Regions from separate parts of the Streptomyces sp. NPDC030296 genome, predicted to be linked through region 2. Evidence: riboswitches for the same ligand, from Rfam matches in the RefSeq annotation. Region 2 holds a riboswitch; each other region holds the start of a gene.
What was found. Region 2 has a riboswitch for cyclic di-AMP ahead of ACZ4Z3_RS08960 (C40 family peptidase). Riboswitches for the same ligand answer to the same signal wherever they lie in the genome.
Positions count from the first base shown of each region.

Region 1: another riboswitch for cyclic di-AMP. It lies ahead of ACZ4Z3_RS17585 (C40 family peptidase); the one in region 2 lies ahead of ACZ4Z3_RS08960 (C40 family peptidase).
Region 3: another riboswitch for cyclic di-AMP. It lies ahead of ACZ4Z3_RS18795 (M23 family metallopeptidase); the one in region 2 lies ahead of ACZ4Z3_RS08960 (C40 family peptidase).

Region 1 is NZ_JBVICQ010000005.1:483,860-490,581, reverse strand. Features, by position in the region: gene bioB (biotin synthase BioB) at 1-328, opposite strand, end outside; gene ACZ4Z3_RS17610 (8-amino-7-oxononanoate synthase) at 529-1,656, shown strand; gene ACZ4Z3_RS17605 (DUF397 domain-containing protein) at 1,714-1,938, opposite strand; gene ACZ4Z3_RS17600 (helix-turn-helix domain-containing protein) at 1,962-2,819, opposite strand; gene ACZ4Z3_RS17595 (ATP-binding protein) at 3,066-3,524, shown strand; gene ACZ4Z3_RS17590 (DUF6328 family protein) at 3,496-4,065, opposite strand; gene ACZ4Z3_RS17585 (C40 family peptidase) at 4,267-4,740, opposite strand; cyclic di-AMP (ydaO/yuaA leader) riboswitch at 4,744-4,942, opposite strand; gene ACZ4Z3_RS17580 (hypothetical protein) at 5,306-5,623, opposite strand; gene ACZ4Z3_RS17575 (ATP-dependent Clp protease proteolytic subunit) at 5,631-6,272, opposite strand; gene ACZ4Z3_RS17570 (hypothetical protein) at 6,434-6,722, opposite strand, start outside.
Region 2 is NZ_JBVICQ010000003.1:192,995-199,716, reverse strand. Features, by position in the region: gene pcrA (DNA helicase PcrA) at 1-2,390, opposite strand, end outside; cyclic di-AMP (ydaO/yuaA leader) riboswitch at 2,663-2,837, shown strand; gene ACZ4Z3_RS08960 (C40 family peptidase) at 2,847-4,031, shown strand; gene ACZ4Z3_RS08955 (hypothetical protein) at 4,068-4,421, opposite strand; partial or broken gene ACZ4Z3_RS08950 (transposase) at 4,602-4,805, opposite strand; gene ACZ4Z3_RS08945 (C40 family peptidase) at 5,346-6,425, shown strand; gene ACZ4Z3_RS08940 (LuxR C-terminal-related transcriptional regulator) at 6,604-6,722, opposite strand, start outside.
Region 3 is NZ_JBVICQ010000006.1:130,936-137,657, reverse strand. Features, by position in the region: gene ACZ4Z3_RS18810 (bifunctional acetate--CoA ligase family protein/GNAT family N-acetyltransferase) at 1-53, opposite strand, end outside; gene ACZ4Z3_RS18805 (HPr family phosphocarrier protein) at 236-517, shown strand; gene ACZ4Z3_RS18800 (GntR family transcriptional regulator) at 708-1,421, opposite strand; gene ACZ4Z3_RS18795 (M23 family metallopeptidase) at 1,610-2,395, opposite strand; cyclic di-AMP (ydaO/yuaA leader) riboswitch at 2,408-2,580, opposite strand; gene ACZ4Z3_RS18790 (M16 family metallopeptidase) at 2,806-4,194, opposite strand; gene ACZ4Z3_RS18785 (M16 family metallopeptidase) at 4,191-5,564, opposite strand; gene ACZ4Z3_RS18780 (DNA gyrase/topoisomerase IV subunit A) at 5,907-6,722, shown strand, end outside.

The DNA.
Region 1 (6,722 bases), on a different contig from region 2:
GACACACCCGCTTGGCGCCGCCGGCGAGACCGGCCGCGGCGGCCTTCGACGCCTCCTCGGGCTTCAGCCAGGTGTACTTGAGGATCCCGGCCGTCGAGCCGAGCCGCTGGGAGCAGTACGAGCAGTCCTCGGGACACAGCCCGGACTTCAGGTTGACGAGATAGTTCAGTTTCACTCGTCGCCCGAACCAGTGCCTGCGCACCTTTCCGGCCGCGGCCACCACGTCGAGCAGGTCGTCGTCGGAGGTGCCGAGAACGGCGAGCGCCTCGGCACGGCTCAGCGGCTCGCGCCGGAGCCCCTTGTCCACCAGCGTGTTCAGCAGGTCCATGAGAGCCGATCCTGTCCTACCGGACCGCTCCCGGCCAAGGAGACTTCGGACAACAGAGTCGGATCGACGTGTGGGTATCGCCACATCGTGGGCGACCGGCCGTCCCGTTAGTGTCTGTGCACTGCCTACAAAAGCCCCTGCCGCGCTGCCCGATGACAGCACCGGCGCCGAGGGCTGCCCACGCGACCCCCGGAGGACTCATGGCGTTCGGCTGGATCGACGAGCAGGCGTCGGCGCGCCGCCGCGCCGGGCTCGTACGGACCCTGCGCCCCCGCCCCGCCGACTCGCCCCTGCTCGACCTCGCGAGCAACGACTACCTGGGGCTGGCCCACCACCCCGAGATCATCGAGGGCGCGGCCGAGGCGGCACGCACCTGGGGCGGCGGGGCGACCGGCTCCCGGCTGGTCACCGGCACCACCGAACTCCACGGCGAACTGGAGCGCGAACTGGCCGCCTTCTGCGGCTTCGAGGCCGCCCTCGTCTTCTCCTCCGGCTACGCCGCCAACCTCGCCGCCGTCACCGCGCTCGCCCCGCACGGCTCGCTGGTCGTGTCCGACGCGGGCAACCACGCCTCCCTGATCGACGGCTGCCGACTGGCCCGCGGGACCACGCAGGTCGTCGAGCACGCCGACCCGGACGCGGTCCGCAAGGCGCTCGGCACGGCCAAGGGGCCCGCGATCGCGGTCTCCGACACGGTGTTCTCGGTGGACGGCGACGCCGCCCCGCTGGCCGGGCTGGCCGAGGCGTGCCGCGCGTACGGCGCCGGTCTCGTCGTGGACGACGCCCACGGGCTCGGTGTCCTCGGCGACGGCGGCAGGGGCGCGCCGCACGCGGCGGGGCTCGCCGGAGCACCCGATGTCGTCGTGACGGTCACCCTGTCGAAGTCGCTGGGCAGCCAGGGCGGTGCCGTCCTCGGACCGGCGAAGGTGATCGACCACCTGGTCAACGCGGCCCGGACGTTCATCTTCGACACCGGGCTCGCCCCGGCGGCGACGGGCGCCGCCCTCGCCGCGCTCAGGCTGCTGCGCCGTGAGCCGGAGCGGGCGGCCCGGGCCCGTGAGGTGGCGCGGGCGCTGCACACACGGCTGACGGCGTCGGGCCATGAAGCGGTGCGGCCCGACGCCGCCGTGGTGTCCGTACGGGCGCCGTCTCCGGATCAGGCGGTGCGGTGGGCGGCGGACTGCCGGGCGGCGGGTCTCGCCGTCGGCTGTTTCCGCCCACCGTCCGTGCCCGACGGCATCTCGAGGCTGCGATTGACCGCCCGGGCGGATCTCACCGAGGGGCAGATCGACCGAGCCGTGGGAATCATCGGCGATACGCGACCGTGAGTCGGCGTCGCGGCCGTGCGTCGCCAGAAGCGGAACCGGTGGTGCGGTCGGTGGTGCTCACCGAAGCGTGGTGACGAATCCCTCCCATGCCTCGGGGGTGAACAGCAGGGCGGGCCCCGCCGTGTTCTTCGAGTCGCGCACGGCCACCAGTCCGGCCAGCCGGCCGGACCCGGGACGGGCCGTTTCCACACAGTTGTTCATCCCCGTGCTGCGGCTGCTGCGCAGCCACCGCACACCGCGTAGTGCGGTACTGGTGGGTACGTTCCGAGGCAGAGCTGACATGGTGCCTCCTTACGCGCCGGAAGCTAGCCCTGAGCCAGTCCGGCGATGTAATCCAACGAGTCCTCGGGCGAAAGGGCGTGGATCTGAAGGGTGTTGAAGGCCTCGACATAAGCCTTGAGGTCTTCTTTCCGTTCGAGGTAGAGGCTACTCGTCAAGTGGTCGAGAACAACCACGTCCAGATCGGACGTGCTCCGAAATGAGAAGATTACGAAAGGACCGGTGATGCCGATGTGTGCCCCGGCAGTGAACGGCAGCACCTGCAGCCTCACTTGAGGCAGACGCGCCGCTTCGACCAACTGCTCCAGCTGACGGGCCATGACCTCGGGCCCGCCGACCTCACGCCGCAGAACGCCCTCGTCGAGCACGGCGCTCAGCTCCATCGGTGGACGTCCGCGCAGAACGTCCTGCCGCGCGAGCCGCACTTCCACGAGAGCGTCGAGTTTGTCGTCTTCCAGCCCCTCCACCGCGGCCCGTGTCACCGCTCGGGCGTACTCGGGGATCTGCAGCAGACCCGGCACGACCGAGGTCTCCAGGGTACGCATCCCGCTCGCCTGCGACTCCAGACTGATGAAGTCCCGGTACGTCGGCGGCAGCACCCCTCGGTACGCGTGCCACCAGTTGTGCCGTCCGCCCCCGTCCTCGGAGCCCGCCAGCGCCATCAGCAGTTCGCGTAACTCGGTGTCGTCGATCGCGTAGGCGTCCAGCAGTCGGTGGACGTCCGCGGGTTTCACCCCGCTGGCACCCGTCTCGATGCGGCTCACCTTCGACTGGTGCCAGCCCACGAGACGGGCGGCCTCGATGCTGGTGATGCCGACGCGGGTGCGCAGGAGGCGCAACTCGGCGCCGAGCTTGCGGCGGCGCACCGCCGGACCGTACTGCATGGGTGTCTCCTTCCGCCCGGCGCGCGAAGTCGGGTGACGGTAGAGGATGGCCCGAGGGGCCCCTCGAATACGGTCGGCCGTCGGAGAGTTCACCGCTTCGAGCGACAGATATATGCATATCTTGGTGGATCGCCACCCGTGACGGCCCAGGTAGTGGCAGTCTGGCGCGAAGCACCAGTCCGGGACCGTACTCGAATCATCCGCTCCCAGTCGGACATCGGTCCCGTGGGAAAGGGACGCACCGCCATGGCAGATCACCTGGAAGCATCCGTCACTCTGCCGAGCGATCCCGCCTCGGTGTCCGCGGCCCGGAGATACGTCGCCACCGTGCTGGCCGAATGGGGCCTGCCGAGCGACACGGACATCGCGGACACCGTGCGCCTGATCGTGTCCGAACTCGCCACCAACGCCGTTCAGCACACCTTCGGTCAGTCACCCACGTTCACCGTGGACCTCGTCCTCGACCGTGACGAGCATCTGCACATCGGCGTCACCGACAGCCATCCGCGCTTCCCGAAACGCCTGCCCGCCGCCGTACAGCAGGACAACGGGCGGGGCATGGTCATCATCCGCTGGCTGACCGCCGAGTGCGGCGGGCGGCTGAGCGTCAGACCCACGCGGGAGGGCGGCAAGACGGTGGCGATCGAGCTTCCGTGGGCCGTCCCCGTGCAGCCGGTCAGGGCAGGCGGTCCGCAGGAGCCCTGACGGAGTCCCGCCCCTGGGCAGGGACCGTCCCGCCGGGGCGCGGCGCGGAGGGCGTGCGGTTCCCGCGGACGGAGCGCCCCACCAGCCTCGGGAGCAGGCCCCACAGCAGCAGACAGCCGACGAGCGTGCCACCGCCGGCGGTGAGGCCCGCGGCCCGGCCGAGTGTCACGTCCACGACGAGCAGGACCGACCCCGCGAAGGCCGGCATCAGCACCCCCAGGCCGACACCGGCCAGCCGGGACGAGACCCGGACGATGGTGGGCTTGGCGTTCTGCTGGAACAGCGAGCGGTGCAGGGCGGCCGGGGCGGTGAAGAGGGCCGCCGCGAGGACCGCCAGCAGCAGTGTGGTGACGTACGTGGCGCGCTGGAACGAGTCCAGGTCCGGAAATCGCGGGGTGAAGGCCAGCGTCAGCAGGAATGCGAAGAGGATCTGCACCCCCGTCTGGGTGACCCGCAGCTCCTGCAGCAACTCGGAGAAGTTGCGGTCGGCCCGCTCGAGAGGCGTCTCGTTGCGAGCGGGGCTGATGCGTTCGTCGGCCATGGCTGTACGAGTAACCATCCGGGCCCGTGTCACGCCTGCGGGCGAGGCGAAAGAGGGTTCGGGCGCAGTCGGGGAGCGGCCTGGGAGCGGCCGGGGGCCCAGAGGCGCCCGGGGGCGCCTCTGGGGGCGGCCGGGCACGACCGAGAGGGCGGCCGGGCACGACCGAGAGGGCGGCCGGTGGTCCGGCCGCCCTCCGACGGGTCAGCGGACCCGGCCGTACCAGACGCTCTTCGTCCAGATCTTCTGCAGTCGCACGACGTCACCCGTCTTCGGCGAGTGCCAGATCTTTCCCTTCCCCGCGTAGATACCGACGTGGTACACGTTCGATCCCGAGTGGAAGAAGACGAGGTCTCCGAGCTTGCGGCTGCTCGCGGAGATGTGCTTCGTCTTGTTGTACTGCTGCTGGGCAGTACGGGGCAGCTTCTTGCCCGCCTTCTTGAACGAGTAGAGCGTCAGTCCCGAGCAGTCGAACCTGCCGGGGCCCGTCGCGCCGTACCTGTAAGGGGAGCCCTTCTTGGAAGCCGCGACCTGAAGTGCCTTCGACGCCACTGAGGCGGCCTCGGCGTCCGATGCGACCCCCGGGACCACGATGCTGCCGCCGACGGCGGCGATGGTCAGAGCCGACGCCGTGCCGGCCCGGGTCAACAGCGACGGGACACGATTGAGCGCAGACATGCGCAACCCTTCGTCAGCCGCCTGTGAAGGATGACCTGTCGGATTCGGGCTGGCGAAGTTGCCCGGCCGCTGACGCGGCTTCACCCCAAGGGCTGCTCGACCCGGTCATGGCGTGACCGTCCCGGCGACCCGTCGTGCTTGGGTCCTCCACTCCTGCCGATCCACTCCTGTCGACCGGTCATCCGGACGGCGGCAGGACTCGGCGTCCGCCCGGATCGCCCCGCCGCTGCGGCGGGGGCTTGTCGTCAGGAAGGGATCTTGGCGCACGGAAGTCCGAAAATCCCAACAGAATCAGGGATTTGTGGTGTTACTCACCACTCGCCCGTTCGGGTGGACAGACCCTTTTCAGTCGTTCTGTCCACAGAGTCGAGGGTGTCCGCACCAGCAATGGAATGGTGGATTCCGGCACTCTTGCAGGCATGATGCGCAACTCCGGCGATTCTGAGGGCGGGTGGGCCGTTGGGTTGTTCCGGATAGGCCGTCCGGTGGGTCGAAACCCGGACCGGAGGGTCCGTCAGTAGTACGGCGGACGACGCCCGATCGGTTCAGGCGGGGGGCCTCGGGGTCACGCGGGGGAGTCCTCGGGTTCCGGCGGAAGGGTGACCCGGGCCGCCCGCCGTTCCCCGTCCAGGACCCGCAGGGCACGGGCCAGGGTGGAGGCGTGCAGCTCGTTCTCACCGCGCGCGTGCATCAGTTCGAGCGCGTCGCGCAGCGCCGTCGCTCTGCCGACGAGGGCCTGCGCGGCCCGCAGCCCGCGATATGTGTCGCCGGGGCGGGCCGGGTTGATCCGGCCCAGCAGGTCGACCACGTCCAGATAACGGTCGATCAACTCCGCCTCGGCGCGCGTCAGCGCGGGCAACGGCGGCAGTTCGGGTGGGAGCATCGGCGGCTCACCTCGAGCCGGGGAGCGCCCGTGAGCCCTCGCGGCTCGGCACGATCCGGTCGGCCAGGCCGTACTCCACGGCTCCGTGCGCGTCGAGGATCTTGTCCCGCTCGATGTCGCCGCTGATCCGTTCGTGGCTCTGCCCGGTGTGCCGTACGAGCATCTCCTCCAGCCGCCGGCGGTTGCGCATCAGTTCCGCGGCCTGGATCGCCAGATCGCTCGCCTGCCCGGTGACCGGCTCGGCCGGCGCCGGCTGATGGATCACCACCTGTGCGCCCGGCAGCACGGATCGCTTGCCCGGGGTGCCCGCCGCCAGCAGCACCGCGGCGGATGCCCCCGCCCGGCCGAGGCAGACGGTCTCCACGTCGCAGGTGACGAACCGGATCGTGTCGTAGATCGCCGTCATCGCGCTGAACGAGCCGCCGGGGGAGTTGATGTACAGGCAGATGTCCCGCTCCGGGGACTGGTACTCCAGGTGCATGAACTGTGCCATCACGTCGTTCGCCGACGTGTCGTCGATCTGTGTCCCGAGGAACACGATCCGCTCCTCCAGCAACTTGGCATACGGATCCATCGTTCGGTGACCCGTGCCTGTGCGTTCGGTGAATTCGGGGAGCACATGGCGGGCCGACGGGCGGTTCGCGGGCATGGGAGTCTCCTCTGATCGACTTCTGCAAAAAATGTACAGGACGTACGTCCCTTATGGGGGTGGCGCTCGGCTGACAGCGAAAATCCCCGCGGAGCGTGGCTCCACGGGGATCGGTCTCGGGGCTCGGGTGAGCGGTGGGGCGTACGGGGTGGAGCGTCGGGTCAGTTGAGCGGGGCGGGGGCGGGGGTCCCGTAGAAGGGGGGCCAGCCGCGGGTGGCGGCCAGTTCGTTGAGGGCGTTCGCCACCTCGAGCGCCGAGATCCGCTGGTTCGCCGGCGCCTCCGTCGTGCTCACGGTGAAGCTGACCGTGAGCTCCGTCATCTCGGTGCCGGGCATGCGGACGTACCCGCTGAACTCGGTGCCCTCGGGGAAGTCGGCCCCCGCGTTCTCCTGGGCCCGGGTCTGGACCTCGGTCCGGCTCGGGGGTTGGGTCTGAGGCTGATCCGGCGCC
Region 2 (6,722 bases):
GTGCCGAGGCCGAACTGGTCGTGGGTGACGCGGTCGCCGACGGCGAGGGAGACCACCGGCTTCTCGTTGGTGCGACGGGTGGCGAAGCCGGACGCGCCCGAGGCGGAGGAACGGGAGCGCGACGACGACAACGACGACGCGATCCCGCCGACCGGCCCCGAGGACATCGGCGCGGAGCCGCCCTTGCGCTTCCACTCCAGGTAGCTCGCCGGGATCTCCTCCAGGAAGCGGGACGGCGGGTTGTACGACGGCTGCCCCCAGGCGCTGCGCATCGACGACCGGGTGAGATAGAGCCGCTCCCGCGCGCGGGTGATGCCGACGTAGGCGAGGCGGCGCTCCTCCTCCAGCTCCTTGGTCTGGCCCAGGGCACGCATGTGCGGGAAGACCCCGTCCTCCATGCCCGTCAGGAAGACGACGGGGAACTCCAGGCCCTTGGCGGTGTGGAGGGTCATGAGCGTGATGACGCCCGAGCCGTCCTCGTCCTCGTCGGGGATCTGGTCGGAGTCGGCGACCAGGGCGACCCGCTCCAGGAACTCGGCGAGACTGGCCGGGGTCGCGCCCTCGCCTTCCGCCGCGCCGGCCTCCTGCTCGAACTCCAGGGCCACGGCCGCGAGTTCCTGGAGGTTCTCGATGCGGGTCTCGTCCTGCGGGTCGGTGGACGCCTGCAACTCGGCCAGATAGCCCGTGCGCTCGAGGACCGCCTCCAGGACGGTCGCGGGACCTGCGCCGGACTCGACGACGGTCCGCAGGTCCTCCATCAGCGTGTTGAACCGCTTGACCGCGTTCGTCGACCGGGCGGCCATGCCGTATGCCTCGTCGACGCGCTTCAGCGCCTGCGGGAAGCTGATCTTCTCGCGCTGGGAGAGGGCGTCGATCATCGCCTCGGCACGGTCACCGATGCCCCGCTTGGGGACGTTCAGGATGCGGCGCAGCGGGACCGAGTCCTCCGGGTTGGCGAGAACACGCAGGTAGGCCAGGACGTCCCGGACCTCCTTGCGCTCGTAGAAGCGGACGCCGCCGACGACCTTGTAGGGCAGGCCGACGCGGATGAAGACTTCTTCGAACACACGGGACTGGGCGTTGGTCCGGTAGAAGACGGCGACGTCCCCGGCCTTCGCGTGGCCCGCGTCCGTGAGGCGGTCTATCTCGTCGGCGACGAACTGGGCCTCGTCGTGCTCGGTGTCGGCGACGTACCCGGTGATCTGCGCGCCGGCGCCCGCGTTGGTCCACAGGTTCTTGGGGCGGCGGGACTCGTTGCGCTCGATGACGGCGTTGGCGGCGGAGAGGATCGTCTGCGTCGAGCGGTAGTTCTGTTCGAGCAGGATCGTCGTCGCGTTCGGGTAGTCCTCCTCGAATTGGAGGATGTTGCGGATCGTCGCGCCGCGGAAGGCGTAGATCGACTGGTCGGCGTCACCGACGACGCACAGCTCGGCGGGCTGGATGTCGTACTCGCTGGGGGGCACGTCGACGGGGTGCTCGGAGGTGCCGACCAGCTCCCTGACCAGGGCGTACTGGGCGTGGTTGGTGTCCTGGTACTCGTCGACGAGGACGTGACGGAAACGACGGCGGTAGTGCTCGGCGACATCCGGGAAGGCGCGCAGCAGATTGACCGTCGTCATGATCAGGTCGTCGAAGTCGAGCGCGTTCGCCTCGCGGAGGCGGGACTGGTAGAGCGCGTAGGCCTGCGCGAGGGTCTTCTCGAAGCCGTCGGTGGCCTGGGCGGCGAAGTCCTCCTCGTCGATCAGCTCGTTCTTCAGGTTGCTGATCTTGGCGCTGAAGGACTTGGGCGGGAAGCGCTTGGGGTCGAGGTCCAGATCACGGCAGACCAGGGCCATCAGGCGCTTGCTGTCGGCGGCGTCGTAGATCGAGAAGGATGAGGTGAAGCCCAGCTTCTTGCTCTCGCGGCGCAGGATGCGGACGCAGGCGCTGTGGAAGGTCATGACCCACATCGCGTTCGCCCGCGGCCCGACGAGCTGCTCGACACGCTCCTTCATCTCACCCGCGGCCTTGTTGGTGAAGGTGATCGCGAGGATCTGGCCCGGATGGACGTTCCGCTCGCCGAGCAGGTGGGCGATGCGGTGGGTGAGCACGCGGGTCTTGCCTGAGCCGGCGCCGGCCACGATGAGCAGGGGGGAGCCGGCGTGCACGACGGCCGCGCGCTGGTTCTCGTTCAGCCCGTCCAGGAGGGCGGCCGCGTCGATCGCGGGGCGTGGGGCGCCGTCGCGGTAGTAGGCGTCCCGGTCCGGCGGCACGTCGAACTTCCCGCCGAACAGATCGTCCGGAATCGACTCCGGCACATGATCGTCCTCGGGCGGCGGCGGGGGCTCCTCGTCACGGCCGCGGGGGGCCTGGAGGTCCGCCAGGAAGCTGTCGTCAAAGAGGCTGCTCATCGCTCTCCGAGTCTAGGCGCCCCCACTGACAGCGAGGGGCCGCCCCGGGAAGTCCGTGGGCACGCTCCGGGCCGCGCCCCGTGGAGCCGTGGGCCATCGGTCGCACGCACCCCATCACGGTGAGCGACCGAACGTAGCACCTATCGTGTCCGCGAGGCCAAGGTCACGAAAACGTATCGGGCATATCGAACATCAACCTTCACACGGACCACACCAGTTGGCTAGCGTCTTGGGTCAGGCCGTACGACCCAACCGGCGAACGTCGCCGGGCCGCACGGCCTCCGCCGAGTCCGGTGCGCCCCTCCACGGCAGCCGGAGCCGGGGACCCACCGACCTCTGGGGTGAATCGACCCGACCGCCGTACGCGGCGAGGGCCGTAGGGCAAACCTTCCGAAAGCTTGCGCCCGAACCCGACAGCTAACTCGGTAGGCGGACTACGGAAGGAGTCGCCGAACCATGGCGCCGCACCGCAAGCCGCGTCCGGCCGGCCGGACGCGCGCGGGCATCCGCACCCCCGCTCTCGCCACCGCCGCCCTCACCTCCGTGGCCCTGCTCTCCCAGACGGCCACCGCCGCCCCTTCGACCGACGACAAGCCGAGTCTGGAGGAGATCGAGAAGAAGGTAGGCGATCTCTACCGCCAGGCGGAGACGGCGACCGAGAAGTACAACGCGGTCAAGGAGAAGACCGCAAAGCAGAAGAAACAGGTCGACAACCTCCTCGACGACGTCGCGAAGCGGACGGAAAAGCTCAACGAAGCGCGCGGCGAACTGGGTTCGTACGCGGCCGCCCAGTACCGGACGGGCGCGGCCGCCCCCGACACGGCGGCCCTGCTCCTGGCGGACGACCCGCAGGAGTACTTCGCCCAGAACCAGTTGATGGACCGGCTGACGGACCGCCAGCAGGAGTCCGTCGACGAGTACGTCGCGCAGCAGGCGGAGACCTCGCAGCGGCGCCAGGAGGCGTCCGAGGGCCTGGAACAGCTCACCGAGTCGCAGAACGCCCTCAAGTCCAGCAAGGCCAAGGTCCAGGCGAAGCTCGCCGCGGCCCGCGAACTGCTCTCCCAGCTCACCGCCGAGGAGAAGGCCAGGCTCGCGGACATCGAGCAGCGGAAGCAGGAGGAGGCCGACCGCAAGGCGGAGGAGCTGGCGCGGCAGCAGGCGGCGGCCGAGTCACGGGCCGAGTCACCCCAGGAGACGCAGGAGGCCCCTCAGGACACCTCCGCCTCAACCTCCCCGTCCACATCCACCCGGACCACGACGACGGTCGAGGACTCGACCTACGCCACGAAGGCCGCCAAGGCCCTCGCCTTCGCCCGTGCGCAGATCGGCAAGCCGTACGTCTGGGGCGCCACCGGTCCCGGCTCCTACGACTGCTCCGGCCTCACCCAGGCCGCCTGGAAGGCCGCCGGCGTCGACCTCCCCCGCACCACCTACGACCAGGTCAACGCCGGTACGACCGTCTCACTCCCCGCCGCCCGTCCCGGAGACCTGATCTTCTTCTACGACAACATCGGCCACGTCGGCCTCTACATCGGCAACGGCATGATGATCCACGCCCCGAAGCCGGGCACCTACGTCCGCGAGGAGTCGATCTTCTACGACGGCGAGTCCTCCATCCACAGCGTGGTGCGGCCGGCGTAACCGTCGAGCGGCCGGTTCGCGGGGAGGCGTGCCGGCTCAGGTCCAGAGCACCGCGATGAAGACGTTCGCCATGGTGAGTGCGCCCACCAGCCCGAACAGCGACTTGTCCACGGTCTCCTCGTCGCGCTTGACGTACACCAGCCCCAGGATCACGACCAGCAGCGCCATCTTGACGCCGATCTTGATGTTGTTGACGGGCTGGTCGTCCGCCTGGTTGAGGCCGACGAGGATCGCTCCGGTGATCAACATGGTGAGCGCGCCGTGCAGCATGGCGGGGACGAAGAGGGCGGTGCCCTGGCCCATGGCCTTCATCTGGGTGAGGAAACCGCCCAGGAGAGCGGCGATCCCGATGATGTGGAGCGCGACGAAGAGGTGGATGAGTACGTCCATGGCCGGAGCCTAATGAGGAGGCGACGACCGGCCGGGCACCGGGGGCGGGGTGCTTCACTGGCGTGAGGCGCTTCCGGACGCGGAGGACTTCCGGACGCGGAGGACTTCCGGGCGCGGGAGGCTCCCGGAGGCGGGGGCTTCAAGCGGTCACCTCGGCGACGTCGCCAGGGCCGAGACTGGGTCGCTGGAGCGTCCACGACGTCCGTAAACGTGGCAGAACAGCCGCTCCGGGCTGCCGGGAGCTTCCGGGCGCGGCCAGTGGGTGACGTCGACCGCGAGGACGAAGCGGTCGTTGGCCGCCTTGGGCTGCGGCAGCACCGCCAGGGCGTGGCGAAGCGCGTACGCATCGATGCGTGCGCAGTTCAGCGCGTCACTCGAGTGGCCGGCGTCGCCGGAGGGGCGGCGCGGGGCGATGTACCCCGTGGCGGGACAGCGGCGGTGCCGCTTCGTCGGCGCGTGGCATGATCGACGACGGCAGCGCGATCGACCCCAAGCCTTGCTTTTCGAATCCAAGACCCTGCGCCGCAAGTGGTGGCGATGGAATCGATCTTGCATATATGCGCCCCATAGCACCGTCTCGCCCCGTCCCGGCCGGGAATCGCCGCATCGGTCATCGCGCAGTGTGATTACGACGGCGCCAGGGCGAGATCGCGGTCACATACGGTCACCTCGCGGTCGGTGCGCGCCACTTCCGTACAACGCGTTACCGGCCCGACACAGTCAGGTTTAGCGTCCTCCTTCAGGTGACCGGCTCCCCACCGCCGCCCGGGCCAGGGGCGGCAGTCGGACACCACCGCCGAGAAAGTCCGGCGGCGTCCCGCTCCCCCCTGTGCGGGCCGCCGCCGGATGCGTCACCGCTCCCCCAGGCGGTCCGTGCGCTCCGACGTACGGACGGCGGTCGTACGAGAGGACTTGGAGTCCCACGTGGCAGCGCACCGCAAGCCCAGACAGCGCTCGCTCGGCGGCCCGACGGTCCGCACGGCCGCGACCCTCGCGCTCGCCGGCGCGGCGACCGCGACCGGTTTCGACGGTACCGGGCACGCCGACCCTCACCTCACGCCCGAGCAGCTCAAGGCGAAGGTGGACAAGCTGTACGAGGAGGCGGAAGTCGCCACCGACAAGTACAACGGAGCCAAGGAGAAGGCTGACAAGGCGCAGATGAAACTGGAGGAACTGCGCGACCAGGCGGCCCGCCGCACCGACCGGCTCAACTCCGCCCGCGAGCAGTTGGGTTCGCTGGCCACCGCGCAGTACAGGACCGGCGGCATCGACCCGTCGTGGCAGCTGGCGCTCTCCGGTGACCCGGACCAGTACCTCGACAACGCCGCCCTGGCCGAACGCGTCGGCCACCGGCAGGCGGCCGATGTGGCCGGCGTACGGCAGCAGCTGCTGGAGATCGAACGGCTCCGCGGGGCCGCCCGTGTCGAACTGGGCACCCTCAGGACCAAGCAGCAGGAGGTCAAGCGGCACAAGAAGACGGTCACCTCGAAGTTGACCGAGGCACGGCGGCTCCTCGACCGCCTGACGCCCGAGGACCGGACCCGTCTGAGCAGCCCCGGCTCCGGCACCGGTCACGCCTCGCGCTCCGCCCTCTCCTCCCCGCGCACCTTCACCGGCCCGGTCTCACCGGCCTCCTCCGCCTCCGCCGCCCCCAATCCCCGTGCCGCCTCAGCCGTTTCCTACGCGTACTCCAAGCTCGGCAGCCCGTACGTCTGGGGTGCCACAGGCCCCAACGCCTTCGACTGCTCCGGCCTCACCCAGGCCGCCTACCGCTCCGCCGGTGTCTCCCTCCCCCGCACCACCTACGGCCAGATCGGCGCCGGCCGCCGCGTCTCCCGCGCGGAACTGCTCCCCGGCGACCTGGTCTTCTTCTACTCCGGCATCAGCCACGTGGGCATCTACGTGGGCAACGGCCAGATGATCCACGCCCCGAACCCCTCCGCGCCGGTACGCGTGGCCCCCCTCGACGAAATGCCGTTCGCCGGGGCCACGCGGGTGGCCTGAGCGGGGCAGCGTCGGGGCCGTCAGAGCCGCGTCAGTCGGTGGCGTGACGGCAAGGGCCTGGCGGCGGGGCGGCAGGGCAGCGGGGGTCGGAGGTCCGGGGGCAGGCCGGAGTCGAGAGGCTGGTCGGTCCGTCGGGCGCGGCCGGGAACGCGGCCCCGGCCCCCTTGGTCGCTCAGCCTTACACCAGCCGTCGTGCCGTCGCCCATCTCGTCAGCTCATGCCGGTTGGAGAGCTGCAATTTGCGGAGCACCGCGGAGACATGGGACTCCACGGTCTTCACCGAGATGTAGAGCTGCT
Region 3 (6,722 bases), on a different contig from region 2:
ACGTCGGCCTCCCAGTGGGCGGGGTACTCGTGCCGGTCCGACGAGGTCTGCATGGGCCCCAGAGTACGGCTCGCGTCCGACGACGGCGCGGGGCAGTCTGGGGAATCACGACAGCCGGTGCGCGGTCAGGCCGTGGGCCCGTTCCGGTGACGCTTCACGATATGGGAAACTGGTCTAGACAACCCGGTCTAGACCTCTTCGAGGTACCCGAGACACACCTGAAGGGCAGCATCACATGGCTGAGCGCCGCGTCAACGTCGGCTGGGCCGAGGGCCTCCACGCCCGCCCCGCTTCCATCTTCGTCCGGGCCGCCACGGCCTCCGGTATCCCCGTGACGATCGCCAAGGCCGACGGCAACCCCGTCAACGCCGGTTCCATGCTGGCGGTCCTGGGCCTGGGCGCCCAGGGCGGCGAGGAGGTCGTCCTCGCCTCCGACGCCGAGGGCGCGGACGCCGCGCTCGACCGTCTGGCGAAGCTCGTCGCCGAGGGCCTCGAGGAGCTCCCCGAGACGGTCTGACCCACGCGGCAGCGGCCGGAAGGCCACTCGCGGCAGCACTGAAGGGCTCGTCCGATTTATCGGGCGAGCCCTTCGCATTTCCCTGGGCAGAGGGGTCGGATAAATCTGTCCGCGACGTCGTTAAATCCGTCCGCGGGCAGCAGAAATTACGCCCCTCGAATTCATACCTTCTTTGTATACGGCCCTCGTGTTAATGCCGCAGACTCGGCGTGTTTACGGGGTGTTGCGAAGTCCTCACACGGTCCGGTCGGTCGGGACGCTCCGGCGTCGCGGGCCGGCCGGGAAAGCGCAGCCGGTGCGCCGAGGTGGCCCGCTCGGTGTGCAGAGCGGTGATCGTCCGCGCGCGCTCGCTGTCACCGCGGGCCACGGCGTCCACGATGCCGCCGTGCTCGGCCCAGGACTCCACGGGGTTGGCCGGCGCCTCGACCGCGTACATCCAGGCGATCTTGTGCCGTAGCTGGGCGAGCGTCGAGGTCAGGGCAGGGCTCCCGGAGGCCTGGGCGAGCGTCTCGTGGAACCAGCCGCCCAGGGAGCGCAGATCCTCGCTGTTGCCCCGCCTGGCCCGCTCCTGGCCCAGCCTGACCAGGCCGCGCAGGACCTTCAGGTGCGCCTCCGTGCGGCGCTGGGCGGCGCGGGCGGCGCCGAGGGGCTCGAGCAGCATGCGCATCTCCAGCAGGTCGGATGCCTCCTGCTCGGTCGGCTCGGCGACGCACGCGCCCGCGTGCCTGCGGGTCACCACGAAGCCCTCGGCCTCCAGCGTGCGCAGTGCCTCGCGCACGGGGACGCGGCTCACGCCGTAGCGGCGGGCGAGCAGTTCCTCGGTGAGGCGGCTGCCGCGCTCGTAGACACCCGCGACGATGTCATCACGGATCGCCGTGCATACCGAGTGCGCCGGAATACGCATGACCGACCTCCGCCTTAATCCCCGTGAAACGTCATTGATTGACGTGTGTTCAGCTGACTCTATTGCAGCGGGCCGGAATTTCCGATGGCGGGCCGGAATCCATGGATATTTTTTGGACAGCGGGTACGCCGCAACAAGGAAAGCCCCGGCTCGGTGAGCCGGGGCCTCCTGAAGCGGTGAGGCTTTCGTCAGACGTTCACGCCGTGCGAGCGCAGGTACGCGACAGGGTCGATGTCCGAGCCGTACTCGGCCGTCGTGCGGGCCTCGAAGTGCAGGTGCGGGCCGGTGACGTTGCCGGTCGCCCCGGAGAGGCCGATCTGCTGGCCGGGGGTGACCGTCTGGCCGACGGAGACGCTGATGGACGACAGGTGGCCGTACTGGGTGAACGTGCCGTCGTTCATCTTGATCACGACGTTGTTGCCGTACGCGCCGCCCCAGCCGGCCTCGACGACGGTGCCGGCGCCCACGGCGTGGACGGGCGTGCCGGAGGCGGCGTGGAAGTCGACACCGGTGTGGCTGCCGGAGGACCAGACGGCGCCGCCCGACTTGTAGCCGGTGGAGATGTAGGAGCCGGTGATGGGAGAGACGTACGCGTTCAGGCGCTCGCGCTCGGCGGCGCGGGCGGCACGTGCCTTGATCTCCTCGCGCTCCTCGGCGGCGGCGCGCTCCTGCTTCGCCTTCTCGGCGGCGGCCTTGCGGGCCTCCTCCTGCGCCTTCTGCTTGACGGCGGCCACCTCGGCGGCCTGCTGCTGAGCGGCCGCCTGGGCGTCGACCTGCTCGGCGACCGTGTCACCGAGGACGATGATCTGGTTCAGCCCCGTCTGCTCGGGGGCGGGCTCCGCTGCGAGCGCCGGGACGGCGACGGTGCCGACGACACCGGTGGTGGTGAGAGCGGCGACGCCCACGGTCCTCGTGGTCGTGCGCTTCACGCGGCCGGGACGGCGGTGCTTCCCGGGAGCGCGGGTGAACGCCATGGAGTGGCTGATCCTTTCCTTCCCTCTCGCCTACCGGGTTAGCTGACGGGTTCGGAGCAGGAAGGTCTCCTACGGACACCCCTCGTTTCGCGAAGCTCGCGAAGGGCACCCGATTCACCCCAGGGACTGCGGTGGGTCCCCGGCTCCCCTGGCTCGCGCCGTGGGGGACTCGGCGATGACTGTCCGGTGCCGCGGGTGCGGCGAACTGCTGGCGAACAGCCGGACCGACGCTAAGCGGGCCGCCTCCGAAATAACAAACGCATCACGGGTTTTGAGGCATACGCCACAGGTCAGACGTGCAACCTCCCCCATCAATGCGAGCAATACGGGCAAACAGGGGCCCCGGTGACACTTCCGTCACCGGGGCCCCTCGTCGGCCTGCCCGCCCGCGAGCCGGTTGCCCTCGGCTTCTACTCGGCGGGTACGACGGTGACTTCGCCGATCCCGAGGGCCCTGACCGGCTCCTCGATCTGCGCGGCGTCACCGACGAGGACGGTCACCAGACGGTCCACCGGGAAGGCGCTCACGACGGCCGCGGTGGCCTCCACGGTGCCGGTGGCGGCGAGCTGTCGGTACAGCGTCGACTGGTAGTCGTCCGGCAGGTGTTGCTCGACCTGGTCGGCCAGGGTGCTCGCCACGGCGGCTGCCGTCTCGAACTTGAGAGGGGCGACCCCGACGAGGTTCTGCACGGCGACGTCCCGCTCGGCGTCGGTCAGGCCCTCGGCGGCGAGGGTGCGCAGCACCGTCCACAGGTCGTCGAGCGCCGGACCGGTGTTCGGTGTGTCCACGGAACCGCTGATGGCGAGCATCGAGACACCGGAGCCGTCGGGCGCGGAGCGCAGCACCTGGCCGAACGCGCGCACGCCGTAGGTGTAGCCCTTCTCCTCGCGCAGGACGCGGTCCAGGCGGGAGGTGAGGGTGCCGCCGAGGCAGTAGGTGCCGAGCACCTGGGCCGGCCACACCCGGTCGTGCCGGTCGACGCCCACGCGGCCGATGAGCAGCTGCGTCTGGACGGCGCCGGGACGGTCCACGATGACCACGCGCCCGGTGTCGTCGGCGCTCACCGCCGGCATGGTGCGGGGCTTGGCCGGGGAGCCCGTCCAGGCGCCCAGGGTGTCGCCGAGCACCGCGTCGAGGTCGACGCCGGTGAGGTCGCCGACGATCACGGCGGTGGCCGTCGCCGGGCGGACGTGCCGCTCGTAGAAGGCGCGTACGGCGGCGGAGTCGATGCTCGCCACGGTCTCCTCGGTGCCCTGGCGGGGGCGGGACATGCGGGAGTCCGCCGGGAACAGCTGCTTGGAGAGCTCCTTCGCGGCCCGGCGGCCCGGGTTCGCGGTCTCGTGCGGGATCTCGTCGAGCCGGTTGGCCACGAGCCGCTCGATCTCACTGTCCGCGAACGCGGGGGCCCGCAGGGCGTCGGCGAGCAGACCGAGCGCCTTGCCCAGCCGCGACACGGGCACTTCGAGGGAGAGGCGGACGCCGGGGTGGTCGGCGTGCGAGTCGAGGGTGGCGCCGCAGCGCTCCAGCTCGGCGGCGAACTCCTCGGCGGAGTGCTTGTCGGTGCCCTCGGAGAAGGCCCTCGTCATGATCGTGGCGACGCCGTCGAGTCCGGCGGGCTCGGCGTCGAGGGGGGCGTCGAGGAGAACCTCGACGGCGACGACCTGCTGGCCGGGGCGGTGACAGCGGAGCACCGTCAGGCCGTTGTCCAGGGTGCCGCGCTCGGGCGCCGGGAACGCCCAGGGCCTGGCCTCGCCGGCCTGGGGCTGCGGGTGGAAGTCCATGGTCGCGAGCTCGGTCACTTCGCCGACTCCTCGTTCTCGTCGGTGGTCGCGTCGGCGTCCGTCGCCGCGCTCTCGGCCTCGTCGTCGGCGTCGTCGACGGGTTCGTAGACGAGCACCGCGCGGTTGTCGGGCCGCAGGCGGGCCTTGGCGACCTCCTGGACCTCCTCGGCGGTCACGTCGAGTACCCGGTCGACGGCGGTGAGGGCGAGCTTGGGGTCACCGAACAGGACCGCGAAGCGGCACAGTTCGTCGGCGCGGCCCGCGACCGTGCCGAGCCGGTCCAGCCACTCGCGCTCCAACTGGGCGTGGGCGCGCTCCATCTCCTCGGCCGTGGGGCCCTCCGCGGCGAACCGGGCGAGCTCCTCGTCGACGGCGGCCTCGATGACGGGCACCTCGACGTCGCCGGAGGTCTTGACGTCCATCCAGGCCAGGGACGGGGCGCCGGCCAGGCGCAGCAGACCGAACCCGGCCGTCACCGCCGTGCGGTCGCGGCGCACGAGCCGGTTGTAGAGGCGGGAGGACTCGCCGCCGCCGAGGATGGCGAGGGCCAGGTCGGCCGCGTCGCACGCGCGTGTGCCGTCCTCCGGGAGGCGGTAGGCGGCCATCAGCGCACGCGCGGGCACCTTCTCCTCGACGACCTCGCGGTGCTGCTCGCCGATGACGTCGGGCAGGCCGCCGTCACGCGGCTGCGGCTTGCCGTCGTAGGACGGGATGGAGCCGAAGTACTTCTCGATCCAGGCGAGGGTCTGCTCCGGGTCGATGTCGCCGACGACCGAGAGGACGGCGTTGTTCGGGGCGTAGTACGTCCGGAAGAACTGGCGGGCGTCCTCCAGGCTGGCCGCCTCCAGGTCCTCCATGGAGCCGATCGGGGTGTGCCGGTAGGGGTGGCCCTCCGGGTAGGCGAGCCGGAAGATCCGCTCGAACGCGGTGCCGTACGGCACGTTGTCGTAGCGCTGCCGACGCTCGTTCTTGACGACGTCCCGCTGGTTGTCCAGGTTCTTCTGGTCCAGCGCGAACAGCAGGCTGCCCATGCGGTCGGCCTCCAGCCACAGCGCGAGCTCCAGCTGATGGGCGGGCATCGTCTCGAAGTAGTTGGTGCGCTCCCAGCTGGTGGTGCCGTTGAGCGAGCCGCCGGCGCCCTGGACCAGCTCGAAGTGGCCGTTGCCCGAGACCTGCTTGGAGCCCTGGAACATCAGGTGCTCGAAGAGGTGGGCGAGGCCGGTGCGGCCCTCGACCTCGTGGCGGGAACCGACGTCGTACCAGAGGCACACCGCGGCGACCGGGGTCAGGTGGTCCTCGGAGAGCACCACGCGCAGGCCGTTGTCCAGGCGGTGCTCCTTCACTGTCAGGCCTTCGGAGCCTGCCTCGGCTGTGGCCGTGTGACCCATGGGCATGTACGTCCCTTCGATGGCGAGCGCGGTCACTGGAACCGCGGTTGTCCTGCCGGTCCTGCCACTGTATGCAAGCGTGCGGACGCCCGGCGAAGTTCCCGGAGCCCGTACGCCGACGGCGAGAACGCCTTACGCCGAGAGCGAGAAACCCCGTATGCCGGGAGCGGGACCGCCGGTGGTCGCCGACGGGCAGTGGTTAAGGTCGGCGCACGCGGTTGACGCGGTGGCGCCGGGCACCCGCCCCGGCGGGGAATGCCGGGTCGAGTCCGGGTTGTCAGTGCGGCAGTCCACAATGGTCCGCGTCAGAGTCCGTTCACTTGCAGCAAGGAGCCGGCAGCGATGGCCCGCCGCAGCACGAAGACCCCGCCGCCCGACGACGCGTTCGAGGAGCGGATCCTCGACATCGACGTCGTCGACGAGATGCAGGGCTCCTTCCTGGAGTACGCGTACTCGGTCATCTACTCCCGAGCCCTGCCCGACGCCCGTGACGGCCTGAAGCCGGTGCACCGCCGCATCGTCTACCAGATGAACGAGATGGGTCTGCGTCCCGACCGCGGTTATGTGAAGTGCGCCCGCGTCGTCGGCGAGGTCATGGGCAAGCTGCACCCGCACGGCGACTCGTCGATCTACGACGCCCTGGTGCGCATGGCCCAGCCCTTCTCGATGCGGGTCCCCCTGGTCGACGGCCACGGCAACTTCGGCTCCCTCGGCAACGACGACCCGCCCGCGGCCATGCGGTACACGGAGTGCCGTCAGGCCGCCGCGACGAGCCTGATGACGGAGTCGATCGAGGAGAACACGGTCGACTTCGCCCCGAACTACGACGGCCAGGAGCAGGAGCCGGTCGCGCTGCCCGCCGCCTTCCCGAACCTGCTGGTCAACGGCGCCTCGGGCATCGCCGTCGGTATGGCCACCAACATGCCGCCGCACAACCTGGGCGAGGTCATCGCGGCCGCCCGCCACCTGATCAGATACCCGAACGCGGACCTGGACGCCCTGATGAAGCACGTCCCGGGCCCCGACCTGCCCACGGGCGGGCGGATCGTCGGACTCACCGGCGTCAGGGACGCGTACGAGACGGGCCGCGGCACCTTCAAGATCCGCGCCACGGTGGCCGTGGACAACGTGACGGCGCGCCGCAAGGGCCTCGTCGTC